3 regions of the Sporolactobacillus sp. PKPK-6 genome follow, and region 1 is predicted to be linked to each of the others. Evidence: riboswitches for the same ligand, from Rfam matches in the RefSeq annotation. Region 1 holds a riboswitch; each other region holds the start of a gene.
The links. Region 1 has a riboswitch for S-adenosylmethionine ahead of AC1MBV_RS16590 (PLP-dependent transferase). Riboswitches for the same ligand answer to the same signal wherever they lie in the genome.
Positions count from the first base shown of each region.

Region 2: linked by a shared signal. The riboswitch ahead of AC1MBV_RS15260 (hypothetical protein) and the one ahead of AC1MBV_RS16590 (PLP-dependent transferase) in region 1 are both predicted to bind S-adenosylmethionine.
Region 3: linked by a shared signal. The riboswitch ahead of AC1MBV_RS03970 (vitamin B12 independent methionine synthase) and the one ahead of AC1MBV_RS16590 (PLP-dependent transferase) in region 1 are both predicted to bind S-adenosylmethionine.

Region 1 covers NZ_JBWXPA010000003.1:101,852-109,005, reverse strand. The annotation lists gene AC1MBV_RS16615 (energy-coupling factor transporter transmembrane component T family protein) at 1-625, opposite strand, end outside; gene AC1MBV_RS16610 (ABC transporter ATP-binding protein) at 592-2,313, opposite strand; gene AC1MBV_RS16605 (DUF8171 family membrane protein) at 2,306-3,166, opposite strand; gene AC1MBV_RS16600 (MurR/RpiR family transcriptional regulator) at 3,349-4,182, shown strand; gene AC1MBV_RS16595 (hypothetical protein) at 4,166-4,297, shown strand; SAM riboswitch class I at 4,333-4,449, shown strand; gene AC1MBV_RS16590 (PLP-dependent transferase) at 4,581-5,702, shown strand; gene metC (cystathionine beta-lyase) at 5,695-6,882, shown strand; gene AC1MBV_RS16580 (bifunctional homocysteine S-methyltransferase/methylenetetrahydrofolate reductase) at 6,882-7,154, shown strand, end outside.
Region 2 covers NZ_JBWXPA010000002.1:902,896-910,049, reverse strand. The annotation lists gene AC1MBV_RS15265 (ABC transporter substrate-binding protein) at 1-1,010, opposite strand, end outside; SAM riboswitch class I at 2,262-2,360, shown strand; gene AC1MBV_RS15260 (hypothetical protein) at 2,492-2,710, shown strand; gene AC1MBV_RS15255 (trans-sulfuration enzyme family protein) at 2,676-3,818, shown strand; gene AC1MBV_RS15250 (GNAT family N-acetyltransferase) at 3,836-4,252, shown strand; gene AC1MBV_RS15245 (Ldh family oxidoreductase) at 4,264-5,340, shown strand; gene AC1MBV_RS15240 (O-acetylhomoserine aminocarboxypropyltransferase/cysteine synthase family protein) at 5,383-6,693, shown strand; gene AC1MBV_RS15235 (iron-containing alcohol dehydrogenase family protein) at 6,710-7,154, shown strand, end outside.
Region 3 covers NZ_JBWXPA010000001.1:825,421-832,574, reverse strand. The annotation lists gene AC1MBV_RS03985 (L-lactate MFS transporter) at 1-941, shown strand, start outside; gene AC1MBV_RS03980 (LytS/YhcK type 5TM receptor domain-containing protein) at 1,145-2,803, shown strand; gene AC1MBV_RS03975 (LytR/AlgR family response regulator transcription factor) at 2,803-3,570, shown strand; gene AC1MBV_RS03970 (vitamin B12 independent methionine synthase) at 3,775-4,905, opposite strand; SAM riboswitch class I at 5,061-5,166, opposite strand; gene AC1MBV_RS03965 (helix-turn-helix domain-containing protein) at 5,246-7,154, opposite strand, start outside.

The DNA of each region.
Region 1 (7,154 bases):
GCAGCGGATAAAAGGATTTGACCGCCAGTTTGATGAAATAGATCACCGTTCGAAAGTAGAAAAGTCCGTGTTTTTCGGGACTTTTTCCGCGCAGGCGATAAGACATGAAAATGTGATTGTATTCTTCAAACAAGGTCGGAAGCATTCGGTAGCCGTAGGAGATACTGAACGATACCTGACCCGGTACGCCGATGCGAAGCAGGCCCTCACCCAATCGCTCAGGACTCATCGAACAGAATGCGGTAATACTGGCGAGTGAAATGACTGATAGTTTCATGGTCAACGTGAGGAGTGGGACAATAATCCCCAAGTTGCCTCCGAAAAAAAACGATGCAATAAGCAGGTAGCCGCTTTCGCCAAGTAATCCCAGGATCAGAATGAAAATAATCAAACGGCTGACCTTGGTCATAATCGTTGTGCCAATCACAAAGACCAGCATGCCGGCGAGTATCATTTTGCTATAGATGAACCACGGAGCGATCCCAAAAAAGGTGTACCACAGGAACAAGGTCCGCGGATCCAGCTTTGCGATCAGCGTTCGATCATTGCCATAGGCTGTATTCAGCAACTCAATCTTAATCTGTTCGAAGCTTAATTTATCTGCGAAGCTTTTTGCAGCGGCCATTCTTCTGGCACCTCCTTAAATCGATTGATAAAGGAATCAACCGAATAGTCAACCGGATCGACGTTCAATGCGAGACTGAGCGTAACGATTTGCGGGGGGACAAGTCCGGCTTTATCCATCAGCGCCGGGTTTGAAAAGAGTTCCTCTTTGCCGCCGTCAAAAATGATCTGCCCGTGATGGAGCACAATAACGCGCGTCGCCCATTCGCTGACAAGCTGCATGTCATGGGTGGCGATCATGACAAGATCGATCTGCTCCTTTAATTTCAAGATGAATTGTGTCAGGTGCTTTCGCGTTGCCATATCAAGACTGGCAGTCGGTTCATCAAGCAGAATGACCGACGGATTCATGGCGGCACCGATTGCAAGTGATGCCCGGCGCTGTTGTCCGCCACTCATCAGACGGCTGTCTTTGTCCTGCAGGTCGACTAAATCGAACTGCTCCAAAATCTCATCAATTTTGTTTTCATAGTCCTTGATTTTTCTCGCCTTTGGGAAAAAGGCAACGTCTTTTTTTACTGAATCGTCAATGAACATCTGCTCAGGATTCTGATAGATGTAGGCGACGTGATCCGCCATTTTTTCCGGTGTGCATGAAGCGACGGATTGCGAGCGGACGGTGAGCGTGCCGCTTTCCGGCTTTTTGACGCCTGTGATCAGCCGAAGCAGGGTTGACTTGCCTGCGCCGTTGTTGCCGACAATGGCGACCTGTTCGCCTTTGAATAGTGAAAGATTAATATTCTTTAAAACCTGCGCCTGTTTCTTATTCATCGATTTATAAGAAAAGCCGACCTGATCAAATCGGATGACCGGCTCTTCCTGAGCCTGTACGGGCTCAGGCTTTGGGACAGATGGCGTGCTTCGCGGAATCATTTCTTTGAAAAAAGCAACCGCTTCGTTTAAGGTGATCGGCACGTGATCGGCACCGAGCCGGCTGGCAGCCTGGGCTGCCTGAGGCGGGTAAATGTTCAATTCTGTTAATAGATCGACTTCAGACAGCGCTTGACGCATCGGCCGTTTCCAAATGACTGATCCCTTATTCAGCAGAAGAACCGTATCGCAGTATTCAGCGATAAATTCGGTATGGTGTTCAATCGATATGATTGTTTTTCCATACTGTTTATTCAACTTTTTCAAAACCTCATAGATCTCTTTGGCATGATAAGGGTCCAGTTGCGCCGTTGGCTCATCGATGACAATGATGTCTGGATTCATTGCCAGACAGCCGGCGAGTGCGAGCAAATGCTTTTGTCCGCCGCTCAGTTGCCAAACAAATTCATCCGCCAAATGGGCGAGCCCGACGAGTTCCAGTGCCCGGCGACCACGCTGCAAGTAATCCTCCATGCCGAAATTAAGCGGAGCGAACGAGGCATCTTCCAAAACACGCGCCTGAACAAGCTGATTTTCAAAGTCCTGGAATACATAGCCGACATGGCAGGATAGATCGGCGACGCTGCTGTTGAGTATATTCAATCCGTTTACAGTTACGGAGCCCTCAAAATCTCCGGTGTAAAAATGGGGAATCAACCCGTTAAAGAGCTTGCACAGGGTTGATTTTCCACTTCCGTTGCTGCCGATTACCGCAAGAAACGCGCCTTTTTCAACGGATAAGTTCATTTTTTTTAAAACCGGATGTTCGGCGCCTGGGTATTGAAAGGTCACGTTCTCCACATGAATGAGTTCATTCATTGGCCATACTGCGCTTCGCTTTGTTTTTTCCTGTAACAAGTACAATGATGGTGATCAGGGCAACGACAGCGGCTGCGGCCAGACTGATCCAAATTGCCGTGTCTCCAAATTCTGCTTCCCATTCAAAGATATCAATCCCGGCTTCAGACAGGAACTCGCATCCCATCGCGACAGCCGAAAGCAGGACACCGATGATGATGAAACGTGGTTTAAGGATGCCGCTGATCGGATATTTGGTCTTGTTATCGCGCGGCTTCATGCCGAGCAGCGGTTCGATTTTTCCATACAAACGCGGAACGAGGTAGAGCGTTGGCAGGAGGGCAAATAGGATCCCCGAGAACAGCACGTCATTCAGGAATGAGAAGCCCTCGATTGCAACTACACTTTGAGGAAGACCGGAAACGGCTTCAAAGTCATCGACGCCGATCCAGACCTTGGTAATATCTGAAATCATATTGAGAAATTGGTGAATAATCACACCGGTCATTGCGGCAATGCCGACTTGAACCCGGCTCTTGGGATTGTTAACGATGATTCCGGCAACATACATCGCCAAGGTGAAGATGACCAGTTTCTCTATTTCTCCGAAACCGCTGAACTGACCGAGCATCACTTCGCCGAAAATAACTTCACCGACAGATGCGCCGATTGCGGCATAGAAAGGATGGAACAGGATGCACAGCGTCAAAGGAATAAATGCGAAGTACTCAATTGAGAAATTAACAGGTCCGATATTTACTTCCGGTACAAGTTCGGTAATCATGTTGGATAATCCGTATAAAGACATCGACAAGATAAAAACCATCATTTTCTGGGGCTGGGTCAGCGTGTAGCGTTCTTTGATTTGCGTCATTGGTGTCCCTCCTGAATTTTAACTTCTCTTGTAGTATAGAAAATCACTGTTAATGAACCGTGGGAATCATGTGAATCTAGTGTAAATAAATTATTATTTTATATAATAATGTAATTTTATTTTCATAGAACTGCGAAATCAGCGACGCTAATGCTATGATGAAAGCAAAAAAAGGTGATCTCATGAGTCGCAGTCCCATTAATATCAGCCTGCTTTCGCCGACACATCTGAAAATTGCCCAATGGCTGCAGCACAATGAATCAGCAGTTATGCTGTTGACTGAAAAAGAAATCGCTAAAGAATCAGGAGTGAGCATTGCCTCTGTTTCCCGTTTTTGGATGATGATTGGGTTTAAAAATTTGAAAGATTACAAGCGGAAATTAAGAGAAGATCTTGAAATTACGCCGGCAAAAAAAATGATGAACACCATTGACGATCTTGAACACACCAAATTGCAGATTCATCATTTGAATAAGAGTGTCCAGCTCCTGCAGGTGACGTTGAATCATTTCAACAAGGCTTATTTCGAGCGTGCGGTTGCTTTGATTCAGGAAGCGAAGAAGCTCTACATTTATGCTCCGGGACCATCGATCGGCCTTGCGGAATTGCTGAATTACCGGTTGGCTCGGTTTGGCGTAACGGTTGTTATCCTGCGCAAATGGGGGAGCGAGCTGCTCGAAGATTTGGTCCATATTGACAAAAACTGCGTCGTGTTGATTTTTGCTTTTTCACGAATATTGAAGGAAGGCGACGTGCTCCTGGATTACGGGGCGTCGGCAGGCTATCGGACGATTGTCATCACCGATCAACCGGTGCTTCGGACGCACCACGCCTTCGACGCTCTTTTATTTGCGAGCCGCGGAGAAAAGGATGAATTCCATTCCATGATTGCAGCGACTTACCTGGTTGAGAATCTGATCTTGTCGCTCAGTGAGAAACAGCAAGACAAAAATATGCAGAGATTGGATCAATTGAGCGCTTTGAGAAAAAAGTATAAGGATGATCTGCCGAGATAAAAGTGACTGGACGCTGCAGCGTTTTCGTTCAATCAGCTGGGAAATGAAAGCTCAGGTCAGGATTGAACAGCTGCTTTTCGGTGCGAATAAGGCCTTGAAAAATTGGGCGCACTAGTGTACACTAATCAACAACTGAATGAGACATTTTGATTCTTATCAAGAGAAGCCGAGGGACTGGCCCGATGACGCTTCAGCAACCGTCGCTGATTTACGAATGGCGACAAGGTGCTAATTCCAGCAGGCTGCGTGCGGCCTGAGGGATAAGAAGATACCGGCAAACCAAGCCTTCTTCTTATTGCGAAGAAGGCTTTTTATTTTACCTATTTTTGAATTGTATAAGCGACTCACGATCTATCTGGTGAACTTAAATGTATTTGTTTTGAAGGGAGAATGGCGACATGGCATCGTATAAGACAGAAACAAAATTAACACAAATCGGGAATGGTTTTGATGAATTGGGTGCAGTCAACGCGCCAATTTATCTATCTACCGCTTATAAACATGAAGGAATCGGCATCTCAAAAGGCTATGACTATACGCGCACGGGCAATCCGACACGATCTATTTTGGAGAAGGCAATTGCCGATATAGAAGGCGGTCAGGAGGGCTTTGCCTGCAGCTCAGGAATGAGCGCGATTCAGCTCGCTTTTTCATTATTCAGCTCCGGGGATCATATTATTGCTTCAAGAGATCTCTATGGCGGTACCTTCCGCTTTTTTGAGATTCTGAGTAAGCAGTACCATCTCTCATTCTCTTATTGGGACGGCGAAAATCTGGGTGAATTAGCTGATCTTGTCTGTCCGGAGACAAAAGCAATTTTCATTGAAACACCGACCAATCCGTTGATGCACGAGGTTGATCTATCGGCAATCGCAAAGATTACGAAAAAAAATGAATTGCTGCTTATCGTTGACAATACATTTTACACACCGATTCTGCAACGCCCGATTGAACAGGGAGCCGACATTGTCGTGCACAGTGCAACAAAATATTTGGCCGGACATAATGATGTGCTTGCAGGTCTTGTGATCTCAAATCGAACAAAAGTTACTGAGAAACTGCGACTCTATCATAATTCATGTGGCGTGGTTCTTGATCCGTTTGATTCGTGGCTTCTGATACGTGGCTTGAAAACGCTCGCCCTGCGTATGCGCCAGCATCAGGAGAACGCACGCAAGATTGTTGCCTATCTCGAGAAGCAGCCGCTTGTGACCAAGGTGCTTTATCCAGGCAAAGGCGGAATGGTCAGCTTTGAATTAACCGCGCCGGATTATGTCGAACCTTTTCTCAAATCGCTGCACTTGATCACCTTTGCCGAAAGTCTCGGTGGTGTTGAAAGTCTGATTACCTATCCGGCAACGCAGACTCATGCAGATATTCCCGAAGCTCTGCGTCTTGAATACGGCCTGTCTAATTCATTGCTTCGTCTTTCGACCGGTATTGAGCACCCGGACGATTTGATTAGCGATTTGAATCAAGCATTTCAGACGTTAAAAGAAGAGGTGACCGCACATGAGTGAATCGATTCATTTTTCTACCAAACTAATAAAAGAAACGGTTGCTGTCGATCCACAAACAGGGGCGGCAAATGTGCCTGTTTATTTATCATCAACCTTTCATCAAAAGGACTTTGATCATTATGGTAAGTATGACTATACACGGTCCGGAAATCCAACGCGTGAAGCACTTGAAGATGCGATTGCTGCCTTGGAAGGCGGCGTTCGCGGGTTTGCATTCGCGTCTGGAATGGCTGCGATTTCTACGGCATTTTTACTCCTTTCTGCGGGTGATCACGCCATTGTTCCGAAGAATGTGTATGGAGGTACCTTTCGGATTCTGACCCAGGTCCTCGGTCGTTTCGGAATTGATCATACGTTTGTCGACACAACAAACCTTGATGAGGTAGAGCAGGCAATCCGTCCAAATACAAAGGTGATCTACGTGGAAACACCGTCCAATCCGACGCTGGCCGTGACGGATATTCGAGCTGTTGTCAAACTAGCTAAAGCGCATCGATGTTTGACCTTCGTTGATAACACCTTCATGACTCCTGTATTCCAGCGACCGCTCGAACTTGGGGCGGATCTTGTCCTGCACAGTGCGACGAAGTTTATTTCCGGACACAGCGATGTCGTTGCCGGTCTTGCCGTTGCGCGCACGGAAGAGCTTGCAGATAAAGTCTATTTTCTCCAAAATGCGCTTGGTGCCGTTCTTGGTGTTCAGGATTCCTGGCTGCTCCTCAGGGGTCTGAAAACCCTTGACGTCCGTATTCGCAAATCAGCGGATTCGGCGCAGCGTGTCGCCGAATTTTTCACGACGCAATCGGAAGTCCGCAACGTATTTTATCCAGGTCTGTCTGATCACCCCGGATCCAAACTCCACGCTGAGCAGGCAGCTTCAGGCGGCGCGGTTCTGTCGTTTGAGTTGGAAGACGAGGCAGCCGCGCGCACCTTTGTCAATCATGTAAAGCTGCCCGTATTCGCAGTCAGTCTCGGTGCGGTGGAATCGATTCTCTCGTATCCGCCGAAAATGTCGCATGCAGAGTTGAATGAGGAAGAGCGTGAAAAGGCAGGCATCGGAAGCGGACTTTTGCGCTTATCAGTAGGCCTTGAGGATGCTGAAGATCTTATTCGCGATTTCAGTAATGCACTTGATTTTGTGCGAAATCATGAGAAGGTGACCGTAAGGAGCGTAGATTAATGAAGCAATCGATTCGTGATGAATTAAAAAAACGAATATTGATCGGTGACGGCGCGATGGGCACGCTGCTTTACTCGTATGGAATTGACCGATGTTTTGAGGAACTCAATGTCTCTCAGGCTGAAGAAGTGAAGCATGTTCATGAAGCGTATATTAATGCAGGCGCCGATGTGATCCAGACGAATACCTATGGAGCAAATCAAATCAAGCTCGATCGATATGGACTGAAGCATGAGGTCACTGTTTTTAATCGCGCGGCGGTGAAGCTGGCT
Region 2 (7,154 bases), on a different contig from region 1:
TCAGTAAGCGCCTGAGTATCAACATCTTTAGAGATGACACCGATATCCTGCAGACTGTCGGCCGTTTGTTTGAACGCTTTTTTCGCATCTGTAAAGGATGGTTCCCATTTGTACGTTTCCAATGCTGACAAGTTCGTTTTTTCATCGCCGGCAATATATTTCTTATCTGTTTGAATATGAACGGATTCATCTTGATGATTGGCAATCCATTCTGCAGCCTCTTGCAATGCAAGGGTGAATTTGCGTGCGATTTCCGGATGTTCTTTAGCTAATTTATTAGAAACATAGGCGACGCAGCAATATTCTTTATTAAATGGTGCTGTGGTTGCGGAACTAGCTAGTGATGTAAAGCCATAGTTCTTAATAGCGATTTGTGTATCCGGATCGCCTACAGCAATCGCGTCTACTTGCCCTTTACTAAGGACGATTGGCAAGCTGGCCGAATCATATTGAATAAATTGTACGTCTGAGTTTTTGGTCGATACATTTAATCCGTTGTAAGAAAGGACGCGTTTTGCAAACGTTGCCGGACTGCCGGCTACCGTACCCACACCAATTTTCTTGCCTTTAAGATCTTTGATCGACTTAATTTTAGAATTCTTACCTACTAAGATCTGGAGACAACCTGTATGCAAACCGGTTGTAATCTTTAGCTCTGCACCGTTCGTCAGTGGTTGCACAACGCTGGCAAGGAGCGAATTCGTCGCGTCAACTTTTCCGGCTGTTAGGGCTTCAGTACCTGACAAGTCTCCGATTTTGACATTCTTATATTTGACGCCGTATTTCTTGAAAATCCCTTTCTCAATCGCAATTTGCTGTGGTGCTTCGCATAAGCCTGATGAGTCTGCGAGTTTTAATACATAATTGTCATCTTTTGCAGTAGCTGAACTTTTGTTCTTGTTCACTGTAATTTGGTTAATGGAAACCACAGTTGCAAGTACCACAATAATAACCACAGCAACTGAAAGAATCCATTTGACTAAGCGGCTTGCTTTTCTTTTTTTCGCCATGTTGATTGCTTCCCCCTCTAAGTAGAGCAAATTCAATTTACTTAAATCAAACCCTCAAATGTTTAGGTAAAGATTAGTTTTTATTAATTTAACTAAACAGCCCTATTTACTTGGTATTAAACTTAAAAAAAAACAACTCGTAAATGCACACCAATCAAGTTCAGTGTCTGCAAAATTCGTATTCTTGTGCAAAACCTCTTTTCTTTGATTAAGGGATTAACCAGATACGCAGTATTGCGGCCGCAATAAATCGCATGAAGAAGGTGCTGACAAGACCTATTGATCTGCTGCGATTCTCACTGCGAAACCGTTCATTGCCGATCATTAACGTCTTAATGATTAGCAGCTGATGAACGGCTTACTTTGTTGATGGTAAATTTAAACCATTCGATTATCCTTGTCAACCCCCAAAAAAATTTTGTTTGATTCCTATCCTGGTGAAGATTTAAAGTACAAAAACGGGATTATTTTATTGAGAAATGTCCCTACACCTATAATCGCAAGGCTCCGTTCAGCTTCTCTGACAAGCAAAGAACGTTTTTGATTTTGCCCCGCCGGTAAGTGCCCAATCTGAAAAATAGACGGAAAAATTCCGCTTATTTAGAAAATGATCGAAAAAATAGCTGAAATAGACGGAGAAATTCCCCTTATCCGAATCGATAAACGTGAAAATGAAGGGTTTTGCTTTGAATAAGCGGAAAAATTACCCTTATTTACCGGCGAAACATGTTCAGGGTGCATATAAGCGGAAAATCTCCGCTTATTTTACTCGTTACTTAATTAAGGACCAGAATGCGTTATGAAATTGAAATGTTTGTTCAAGCAAGGGGTTGATGATTAAAAACCACATTTGGAGCAAAGGAACTTTTGCTAACTGTAAAGGAGCTTTCGAAAAAGGAACTTTCGCTAAATACGCATACGTCCTGTATGCAACGCGAAAGCCATCACATCGTGTGAAAGTACGTCCTTTATGCAACGCGAAAGTCACTGCATCCTGTGGTAGTAAGAACCGGGAATTTTTTGCCCGTTTTTTCTTAAGCAGAAGATGAGAAGCAGATCTATGCGATTGGTCAAGAAGTCATACGTGTGAACATCTGCCGGTTTGATTTCTTGCATCAAACATTCAGAAAAGCATTGACATAATAAATTTAAAATATTATATTACCTAGTAAACACATGCGAATTGTTTCAGCGGTGACGCGTGCATCAGTTTTATCACCTAAACGTTCTTTTCAAAATTAAATAGTAAACTTCTTATCAAGAGTGGCGGAGGGACTGGCCCAATGAAACCCGACAACCAGCACACAGTGTATGGTGTTAATTCCAGCAGTTTAAACTGAGAGATAAGAGAACCGACGCATCATGTTTTCTTATCTATTCTCATAAGAAAGCATTTTTTTATTGCCTTTTTTAGCTTAGTTGCCGCAAATGACGCGCTGGGCAAAAGTCTCGGACTAAAGCTTATAGGAGGTTGATCATTGATGAGTATAGCGAAAATCAATTTTGTTCAATTAATTCAATCGCTTATGTGGGAGCCGATTTATCTGCCCTGGGAGTGCGAAGCATTCAGCAATGCAGCCGTACCTGTGGCGCATACTAAGAACGCATTTAAAAACATTCAGTTTTCAAAGACAAAGGCAATGAACTGCGAGGAGGATGAATACAGTGAAACTAGATTCATTGATTGTAAAAGGGATTGATGCGAAAGACAATCCTAATCATGCAGTGGTACCGCCGATTTTTCTAGCAACAACTTATGTTCAAGAGGATCTGCATGGTTTTCAGTCCTTTGCCTATGCACGAGGCGGGAATCCGACACGAAATAATCTCGAAACCTTGTTTTCTAAAATTGAACAGGCGAGTTATTCCTATGCGTTTGCATCAGGAATGGCGGCGGTGTCCGCCGTTTTCAGCCTGTTTCAGTCCGGTGATAAAATTCTGCTGAACAACAATGTGTACGGTGGAACCTATCGCTATGCCAGCAATCTTTTTAAGGATCGAGGCATCGCTTATGAATTGGTGCACGATTTTAATGAACTGAGGGCAGAGGATTTAGATGATGATGTGGCGGCACTCTATATTGAGACGCCGTCGAATCCGCTGCTGCGTGTTGCCGATATTCAGCGGCTAGCAACGATCGCGCATGAGAAAGGCAAGTTGCTGATTGTTGATAATACATTTTTAACTGCCTATTATCAAAATCCACTCGCTCTTGGCGCAGATCTCGTTCTTTATTCCGCAACGAAATATCTGAGCGGTCACGCTGATGTCATTGCCGGTCTTGTGGCAACGAATCAAGAGGATATTGCGCAAAAGCTTAAATTTCTGCAGAATACACTCGGTGGAATCCTGAGTCCGACCGATTCCTATGCACTGATTCGAGGAATCAAGACATTGAGTGTGCGTTTGGATCGCCAAGAGGCGAATACGGATAAGATTATCGATTTTTTCAGCACTCATCCCGGCATTGAACGCCTGTACTATCCCGGATCGTACTCGCAGGAGGAAAAAGAAATTCAGCAGCGTCAGGCATCGGGTCATGGGTCCGTTCTTTCCATTCGGCTTGCATCGAATTATGATCAGGATCAATTTGTGGCGGCACTCTCATTGTTTGATCTGGCCGTCAGTCTTGGCGGGGTTGAAAGCCTGATTTGTCAGCCGGCAACAATGACGCATGAATCCTTTGATGAAAAACTTCAGGAGAAAATCGGCATCACAAAAGGTCTGCTTCGCTTAGCAATCGGCATTGAAAATGCAGATGATCTGCTGGAGGATCTGGCGCGCGCACTGAAAAAAGCAAAAAGATAACTTGGAGTTGAAAAGATATGGAGATTCGCAAGATGGTTCCTGAGGATTATGAAGGCGCTTATGATCTATGGACACGGGTGCCCGGCATGAATCTAGCATCCTTAGATAACAGCTACGCCGGAATTGCCCGGATCATTCGCAAGAATCCGGAAACCTGTTTCGTCGCTGCCGATAACGATCGGGTCATCGGAACGATACTCGGCGGAACCGATGGACGCAAGGGATTCATCTACCATACGGCAGTTGATCCGGACCAGCAGGGAAAAGGAATCGGTACACGTTTAATTGACCGAGTCTGTACGAGTTTTAAAAAAGAACAGATTACGAAGATTGGTTTGTTCGTGGTGCTTGATAATGAGGAAGGCAAGCAGTTTTGGAGCAAAAAGGGTTGGAATTTTAGGCAAGACATCGTGTATCTCGATCGGGATTTGTGAGGTAAGCGAAGATGGGAAATCGATACGATTATCAGAGCATCGAGCAATGGGTGAAAAGTATATACAAGGCGTACGGTTTTTCAGAAGAGAGCAGTTCAATCATTGCCGAATCCATTGTGACCACTGATCTGTTCGGTATTGAATCACATGGTGTGCAGCGTTTGGCGATGTACGACCGAAAGATCGCTGCCGGTGACATTAAAGTCGGCGCAATTCCTGAGGTTATTTGGGAAACGCCGGTGAGCGCGGTAATGGACGGACACAAGAGTATGGGGCAGCTCGTGGCGGGAACAGCGATGAGTCTTGCGATTGAAAAAGCAGAACAGAGCGGCATTGGTATTGACTCGGTTCGCAATTCGAATCATTATGGAATGGCCGGCTATTACGCTAAAATGGCGAGCGATAAAGGAATGCTGGGAATTTCCGCAACGAATTCCAATCCTTTTTTGATACCGACTCATGCGATGCAGCCGTTTCTTGGCAGTAATCCGCTTGCTTTTTCAATGCCTGCCGAGCCCCATGATTTTCTTTTTGATGCAGCTACAACAGTCGTATCGCTTGGGAAAATCGAAATGTATGCCAAACAGGGAAAGACGATTCCTGGAGCGTGGGCAGTTGATGAACGCAATGAAATCAGCAAAGATGCGAAAAAGTTGAGGGGAAATTTGTCGAAGCATCCAAAAATAGGGGGAATGCTTCCTGTAGGAGGACGCGGAGAAGAAAATGGCGGATACAAAGGATTTGGCCATTCTTTAATTGTAGAAATTTTAACGTCGATTCTGTCGCAAGGACATCTTTCTGCTGATCTGGGCAGTGGCAAGACAAAGGGAATCAGTCACTTTTTTACTGCGATCGATCTTCGTTTGTTTGGTGATCCAAGCGATATTTCAGAAGCATTATCTGCTATGCTTGAACGCATTCGGAACCTTCCAACTGAACCTGGGAAGAAGATTTACATACATGGCGACAAAGAAGCTGCTGCGTTTGAAGACCGCCTGAAAAATGGGATTCCCATCGATCCTGAAACACTGAAAGAAATGGCTGAAGTCTCAGAACGATTGCATATTCCCTATCAGTCATATCTCTAATTTGTACATGGGAATTTTTTGAATGAGAAATGGGGACTAGAGATGACGGAGAAATCGGAGAAACGATTTGATACTTTGAAAATACATGCGGGGTACGATCCGAAACAACATAATTATGCATCACAAGTACCGATCTATCAGACGGTTGCCTTTGGCTTTGGCGATCCGGAGCGTGCAGAACGGCTGGTCAACCTTAAAGAAAAAGGCTTCAGCTATACGCGAATCGGCAATCCGACGACTGCTGTTCTTGAACAAAGAATCGCTGATCTGGACGGTGCCGCAGAAGCGGTGGCGGTCGGATCAGGTATGGCGGCCGTTTCCTATACATTGTTAAATCTAGCCGAAGGCGGTGGTCGAATTATCGCCGCAGCAAATATTTATGGATCAAGCTTTGATGAATTTCGAACCCTGTTTCCTAAATTCGGGATTGTTTTTGACTTCATCGATGATATTAATGACCTAGAATGTGTTGAAGCAGTGATCAAAGATGATACGAAAGCAATTTTTGCAGAAAGCGTCACGAATCCGGATACAACGGTGACGAACGTAGAGGCACTGGCAAAACTGGCTCATCGACATGGTATTCCACTGGTTATTGACAATACGTTTCCGACCCCGTATCTCTTTAACCCAATCCGATATGGTGCGGACATCGTCGTCTATTCATCGACAAAAGGAATCAGCGGACACGGAGAAGTTGTTTCAGGATTAATTGTTGACGCTGGAACCTTTGATTATGGGAACGGCAAGTTTAAACAATTTGAGGAAAAAGAATTTGTTCTGGGAAATGAAGACGAGCATGTGGAGCGGAGCTTTATTGAGGCGTTTGGTTCGAACGCATTTGCAGCACGGATCAGGGTTAAGTACCTTCGCTTGCTCGGTGCTGTATTGAGCCCTTTTGAAGCTTATTTAGTTCTCTTAGGTATTGAAACATTGTCCGAACGGCTAGCTAAGCAAGTGAACAGTGCGAAGAAGATTGCCCGGTACCTTGCAGACAATCCCCATGTTAAAGCAGTACACTATTCTGGATTGGCAGAGCATCCGCAGCACGAATTGGTGAACCGATACTTTCCACATGGAGTTGGGGCAATTTTTGCGTTTGAGATTGAAGGAACCGAAGCACAGGCAAAAAAGGTTCTGAGTTCTGTAAACATTTTCAGCTATTTGCCAAATGTGGGAGATGCGCGTTCATTGATTGTTAATCCCGGCCGAACCACGCATCGCGAAATTCCTTCATTAAATCGTGAAAAAACCGGGCTGAGCAACACGCTAATCCGCCTCTCGATCGGTTTGGAAGATGCGGATGACCTGATTGACGATCTGGAACAGGCGATTTATAAAGCATATGAATAAGAATGGGGTGGGGAAAATGGATTTAGGAAAAATCGTCAGAGGCGGTCCAAGTCAGTATCTGTGTACAGAGGATGCCATCAGCCAACTGGATGAACTTGTTTCTCCTTTTTCGTCTGTTCATATTGTTACGGGTGAACAATCATTTTCAGCTTTTCAAAAGGTCTATAAAAAGGAAGTCAAGTGGCCGGTTCATCGCTATGACGGAACATCCAGTCATGAAGATATGGACCGTTTGACGAGTGAGATCGGGCAGGCAGATTTAATTATCGGGATCGGCGGCGGACGTGTATTAGATACGGCTAAGGGTGTCAATCATCGGCTCCGTTCTCAATACATCTGTATCCCAACGGTTCTTGGTACATGCTCCGCGTATACGCCGCTTGCCATCATTTATAATCAGCAGCACGAGCATATCGGCCGCGATCATTTTCAAGAATCCGCTTATGCGGTGCTGGTCGATT
Region 3 (7,154 bases), on a different contig from region 1:
CATCGCTGTGGATGCTGTATAGCTTTGCCGGGATTCTTGTCGGTGCATCGAACGGTATCGGGTACATGACAACACTCTCAAATGCAATTCAGTATTTCCCTGAGAAGAAGGGTTTGATTTCGGGAATCGCAGTCGGCGCATACGGAACCGGGAGTCTGTTGTTTAAATACGTGCTCGGATTCTTTATCAACTCTGTCGGCGTTGTGCAAGCGTTCCTCTATTGGGGCATTATCATTATGCTCTTGCTCATTGCGGGTGCGTTCTTAGTCAAAGAGGCGAAGGTCGCAGTAAAGCCGCAAAGAAGCAGTGTCAAGGTTCAAAATGATTATACCTTAAAGGAAATGCTTCACACGAAGGAAGCGTATCTCTTGTTCTTTGTCCTGTTCACGGCATGCATGAGCGGCTTGTATCTGATTGGCAGCGTGGCAAATATCGGTGTCAGTCTTGCCGGGCTGAATATGGCAACAGCCGCAAATGCGGTTGCGCTTGTCGCGATTTTCAACACAACCGGACGCATTGTACTGGGCACCGCATCCGATCATTTTGAGCGGCTGAAGGTGATTGCTGTATCGCTCTTCATTACTGCGGCAGCTGCACTTGTCCTCAGTGAATTGAAACTGAATTTTGCCTTGTTCTTTATCTGTGTCTCTAGTGTCGCATTCTGCTTCGGCGGGAATATCACCATCTTCCCAACCATTGTTTCTGAATTCTTCGGATTGAAAAATCAAAGTCGGAACTATGGAATCATTTATCAAGGGTTCGGGATTGGTGGTTTAAGCGTATCCTTCATCTCAGGATTTCTGGGGGGATTTGCGCCAACGTTCAACTTCATTGCGCTGCTTTGCGCTGCTGCCTCTGTTGTTGCGCTGCTGCTCCATGTCCCAGGTACGAAACGTGCTCCTTTGTTCGCCGCACGTAAAATACAGGAAGAGAGAAGATAATAGATTTTTGAGGATGAAAAATGGGTCATATAAATAGATGGCTTGTGAGATTTTGCAAAGGCTTCTGCTTCAAGCATCAACGGTCGATGTTTGAGGCAGAACTTTTTGTTGTTTAAAAGAAGTAGCGATACAGGTCCAAAAAAGTCTGTTAAAATGGTAATGAAATCGTTATCAGGACGAACTGAGAGCAGGTGAAATTCATTATGACATCGTTTGTGACCATGCTGTTTCAATTATTTGAGCGAGCAGCATTGCTGATTGTGTTTCTTTTTTTAATTACGAGAATTCCGCGTTTTAAAGAGATATTGCAGCGTGAAAAGCACTCGGCATCCGAGCTTGCGATTCTGACATCCATTTTTTGTTTGTTTGCCATTTTAAGTACCTATTCAGGAATTCATGTGGAAGGATCACTGGTGAATGTCCGTATTGCAACAATTGTATCGAGCGGAATTTTATTTGGTCCGATTGTCGGTTTGATTACCGGTATCGTTTCCGGTACACACCGCTATTTGATTGATATAGGAGGCGTTTCAGCACTTCCGTGTTTTATTACCAGTTCGTTTGCCGGAGTGGTTTCGGTATGGATCCATAAAAAGGTAAAAAAATCGCAGCGTTGGATATATGGTATCGCCGGCGGGATGTTCTGCGAGCTGTTAACGATGGTGCTCATCCTTTTGATGGCCGGTTCGTTTAAACTCGGCTGGAGTATTGTCTCGCAAATTGCTCTGCCCATGATTTTGGGTGAGGTCAATATCGGTTTTATCGTCCTACTGGTCATGAGTGTCGAAGGAGAAAAGGAGAAAATTGCCGCGATGCAGGCGAAACTTTCCTTGGATATTGCGAATAAAACACTTCCTTATTTTCGTTCCGTTAATAAGGATTCTCTGGCAAAAATCTGCAACATCATTAGAGAAGAAATTCATGCAGACGCTGTGGCTATGACGGATACGGAATCGGTACTCGCGTATGTTGGTTTCGGAGAGGAGCGGTACACGGTTGGTAAAAACATCGTCAGCGATTTGACGAAAAAGGTGATCAGTCAAGGGCATATCACCTTCTCCAACCATTCGTCGGAGCATCATTTGCCGCAAATTCAATCGGTACTGATCATTCCGTTAAAGGAAAAGGATGAAGTGACAGGAACGCTCAAGACATATTATTGCAAGGCGACAAAAATGACTTATTCTCAGCAGACACTCGCGATCGGACTCTCGCAAATGATCTCAACTTTATTGGAGATCTCTCGAATGGAACAAATAAAAGAGGCAGCAAGCAAGGCGGAGCTGCGGGCCTTGCAGTCAAAAATTAATCCGCATTTTCTCTTCAACGCACTCAATACGATTGCGTCTCTGACGCGCAGAGATCCGGGAAAAGCGCGTGAATTGATTATTCATTTATCCAGATATATGCGTTCAAATATTGAACGCACGGACGAATTGATTGATATGGATGAGGCAATTCAGCAGGTGAAAGACTATGTCGAAATCGAGCGTGCGCGATTCGGTCACCGACTGGAAGTAGCCTATGATTTGGATCCGGTCGATTTAAAAATTCCCAGCCTTCTAATACAGCCGCTCGTGGAAAATGCGATTAAGCATGGAGCACTGAAAGCAGGCGGACAAGGCAAGGTCACGATAAGCGTCGAGGCATTGAGCCATTGTGTTCGTATTCATGTGAGGGATAATGGACCGGGCATTGATCAGGCAACGATTGATCATTTGTATCAAGACCAAATGCCGGCAAAGAAAATCGGTTTGCTAAATGTTCATCAGCGCGTAAAATTAATTTATGGGAACGGTTTGATCATTCATCATTTGACACCGGGAACTGATGTTTATTTCGACATTAAGAAGGTGGGTTAATGAAAGCAATTATTGTTGAGGATGAACAATTAGCGCGTGATGAACTTGAATTTTTAATCAAAACATACAGTTCGATTGAAATTACAGACAGCTTTGAAGATGGTCTTGATGTATTGAGATTTTTACAAGAAAACGAGACCGATGCGATTTTTTTAGATATCAATATTCCGTCTCTTGACGGTATGCTTTTGGCGAGCAACATCAGCAAATTCAAACGGAAGCCGTATATTATCTTCACTACGGCCTATAAAGAGCACGCGGCAAAGGCGTTTGAACTAGAGGCTTTCGATTATATTTTAAAACCCTATGATGAAAAGCGGATCGCGCCAATGCTTGCTAAACTAGAGGCTGCCTTTCAGCGTGATCATGGATTGACAGGTGAGACGGCTGATCACCGCGAGCAAGCAGCAGCTGAGGACGAAACGATCCGTTCGCGGCGAATCAATCTGCGTCATGATGAAAAAATTATTGTCAAAGATGTTGATGACATCTATTATGCCGAAGCAAGTGAAAAGGTGACGCTGGTGTATACCAATGATCAGCAGTATACGATGCCAATGAGCCTGTCCGAATTTCAGGCGATGCTGCCTCAGAAGTTGTTCTTTCGCTGTCACAGGTCTTATTCAGTCAATCTTTCCAAAATACGTGAAATTGTTCCGTGGTTTAATCAGACCTATATCGTACGTTTGAATGATCTTAAAGCTGAAATTCCGGTCAGCAGAAGCAAAGTGAAGGAGTTTCGGCAGCGGATGCATTTGGATACGTAATTTTTTTGCGCCTAGACTTTGTTGAACCTTTTGCCGTAAAAGAAGTTACTGAGTCTGTAATTCAAGATAACGATAAACTGAAAAAAACACAGGAAAACGTGTTAAAGAATTCTGTGATAAACAAACCGCTCAGTCGGAATAGGACTGAGCGGTTTGTGATTTAATAAAGACATGTTTGTAAATAAGTCGGTTTTGATAATGGTGTTAATCGACGTTGTTCCAGATCTTTTTTGCGGTAGTGACGACGAGATCTATTTTTGCCCATTGCTGTGCTTCCGTGAGCTTATTTCCTTCTTCGGTCGATGCGAAGCCGCATTGTGTGGACAAACAGAGATTTTTTAATGGAACATACGCTGTTGCTTCTTCAATTCGTTTCTGAAGGCCGTCAACAGATTCCAGTTCGGGAAATTTAGAGGTTACAAGACCAAGGACGACTTTTTTACTGGAGCCTTCTTTGAAAATCTCTCCGAGCGGAGCAAAGTCGCCGGAACGCTCGTTGTCGTATTCGAGAAAATAACCGTCGAGATTAAGTTGAGCAAGGTATTTTGCAACCGGTCCATAACCGCCGGAGAACAGGAATGTAGACTGGAAATTTCCGCGGCAAATATGGGTCGTCACGGTCAGATCTTCAGGAAGTCCCGCTAAAGCCTTGTTAATTACGGTTACACTGTCTTCGGCAATTTGTTCATATTTTGCCTTCTCCTCAGCATTCTTGGCATTAATAATCTGATCGATCAGAAATGCCCAGGTTGTATCGTCAAGTTGAAGATAACGACAGCCAAGATCATAGAATCGCTGAATCGTTTGATGATAAGCAAGACCCAAATCTGTCAAGAATTCTTCATGTGAGTCGTAAAAATGAACGGCTTCGTCACTGCGATGGTCACGGAAATAGAGAGTCGGGCTGGGGATCGTTTGCTTGACTAGAATGCCTTCCGGTACGATGCTCTGCATAAATTTAAATGCTTCAAAAAAAGGATGTTCCGGATTATAGGAAACCTTGCCAACGAAGCGCACGTTTGTATCGCGTGTTTTTGCCCCTTTGAATTTATAACTTGCATTTTGGGCATAGCTTTCGACACCGTTTAATGCGGCGAGAAAGTCGAGATGCCACCAGCTGCGGCGGAATTCACCATCTGTGACGGCCTTCAATCCCAATTGGATTTGCTTCTCAACGATTTTTTTTATCTCTTCGTTTTCTACTTGAGTTAATGCTGCCTTGTCAATTTCTCCTGAGTCAAATTTCTCCCGAGCGATTTTCAATTCGGCCGGACGTAAAAAGCTTCCTACTTGATCAAATCTGAATGGTGCTTGTTTTGCAGTGGTTACGGTCACTTCTGTTTCCTCCTCAATATCATTTCCTGGTTTAATGGTTCTTTCACAACTGCCTAATTGGTGGTAACGGTCTGTCCGGAGAGATTCCATTGACTCAGCGTTTTTTATACAAAAAAGCCTTCTTCAGGGAGAAGAAGGCTGCGCGTTCAAGTCTCTTCTTATCCCTCCGGCACATCTTGCCAGCTGGGATTAGCACCTTGTCGTGAAACGACGGTTGCTGAAGTGTCATCGGGCCAGTCCCTCAACTTCTCTAGATAAGAAATTATCGTTAAATTATTCGATTGATTTGTAGTTTACGACAAAACGAGATAAAATTCAAGGGCTTTTAATAAGTCTAAGCTCAATGAATATCCTGGTCGTGTAAATTTGTATATCGGAGCAAGTAGCAGGCCAGCTGAAGTTTTAGCACATTTGTATGGTCGGAGAATGAGAGTGATAAAAGCTCTTCTATTTTTTTTAGTCTCTGATACATAGTATTAATATGAATATGAAGCTTTTTTGAAGCAGCAGATACAGATAAATTCGATTCCATATAAACGATTAATGTTTCTTCTAATTGATGATCCTGATGATTATTTGTCTTTAAAGGTCCGAATACTTCATCAATAAATGTGTCGATTTCTTCAATTGGCTGATACATAAATAGACGGTTAACCCCAATATCTCTGTACGCCATCGTTCCCGTTTGATTTGTTGATACTAAGTAGGCAAGTGATTTTTCAGCCTCGTGATAACTTTTCTCAATTTTTTCGATGGTAGCGTAGCATGTACCTATTCCAATACGTAATGACAGCAGATGATCTTGATGCCAGTAATTCAATAGCAATTGTATCTTTTTTATCAAAAACGTCTGATCTTTCTGGCTTTTTAGTGTGAACAATACAATGATCTTTGCGTTATATCCATAGATCACAGCAATTCGATCCTGAAAACTTAATTTGATCTCTGATATGAGTTTATATATTTGCACATTAATGACCTGAACATCGGTATTTAACTGAATAATCATTGCCTGAAAGTTTGCGTGGCGACTTATTCCTAATTCGCTCGCTTTTTCATGCAGAAGAGTATTCCTTTTGCAGTTTAAGAAAGAGAAAAAGAGATCATGCGTTTTTTTATAATAAAAATCGACGACCGCTTGTTTTCTTATCATTTCCAATGCAATGATTGAGCTGCTTTGTTCTACAGATACCCTGCAGTAATCTAGAAATGCCGTTTCGTCGACTTTAACCATGATGATGCCTAAACAGGAATGATTGGCTATAATTGGCTGAATATAATACGAGACCGTTTGATCGAACAAAAATTGAAATTGAGGCTTTCTTAAATGGCTGAATGTCTTGATCATTTGGTCGGTTTGGTCCCAACTATCTTTTCTTAGCCGACAAAAATAATTTGTATGATCGCTAAAATCGATAATCATAATTGGCAGATTAATGAGTTCACTCAATTTATCTGCAATATTTTGAATTCCTTTGCTTTCCAATGAAAGTTCCATAAATGTTTTATGAATTTTTGATTGTGTGACAAGTAACTGGTTTTGTTTTTGTAAATTACTGTAGAGCTGTTGGTTAGCAAGGACAATCGAAACTTGATCAGAAAATCCTTCGAGTAATTTCTTGTCATAATCGGTGAGCATTGGATGGTGTCCACTTTGATAAATGATTAAAACGCCTATCGTTTCTTTTGCAACGGAAATAGGAACGGTTATTACCGATTTCATATTCTTGAAATTATAGGATTTAAATAATTCCTGCATATTTTGGTCAGTCATTGTTACAGAGGCATGTTCAATATTTGCATAACCAGTGTAGATTCGTGATCGACGATCAAGAAATGTACTGCCAACAATTCCTTCGCCAGGCTTCATTTTCATTTTAAGTAAATTTTCATTCGGTCCGCCTGTCCATGCTTTTGCTTTCAGCCGCTTTTCTTTCGCATCAAACATCCATAATATGCCAACATTAGCAACCGGAATAACTGAAAGCGCATTTTCTAGAATCTTGGTCAGGAGTTTACTTTGATTTTTCAAGTCGGAAATATCTTGAACACTTTTTAGAATGATATCTAGTGTATAGTGCTGACGATAGAAAGCGACCAGTGAATAAAATAGATTGAAAAGCCGACGGAGTTCATCACTGTCAGGTTTCTTTTCATTGAAAATACGAAAAACAATCTGCCCAATTGAGGGAAAATTTAAATAGATGTCCTGTTTCGATTGAAATCGGGAAATGATGTAACTTTCTCTT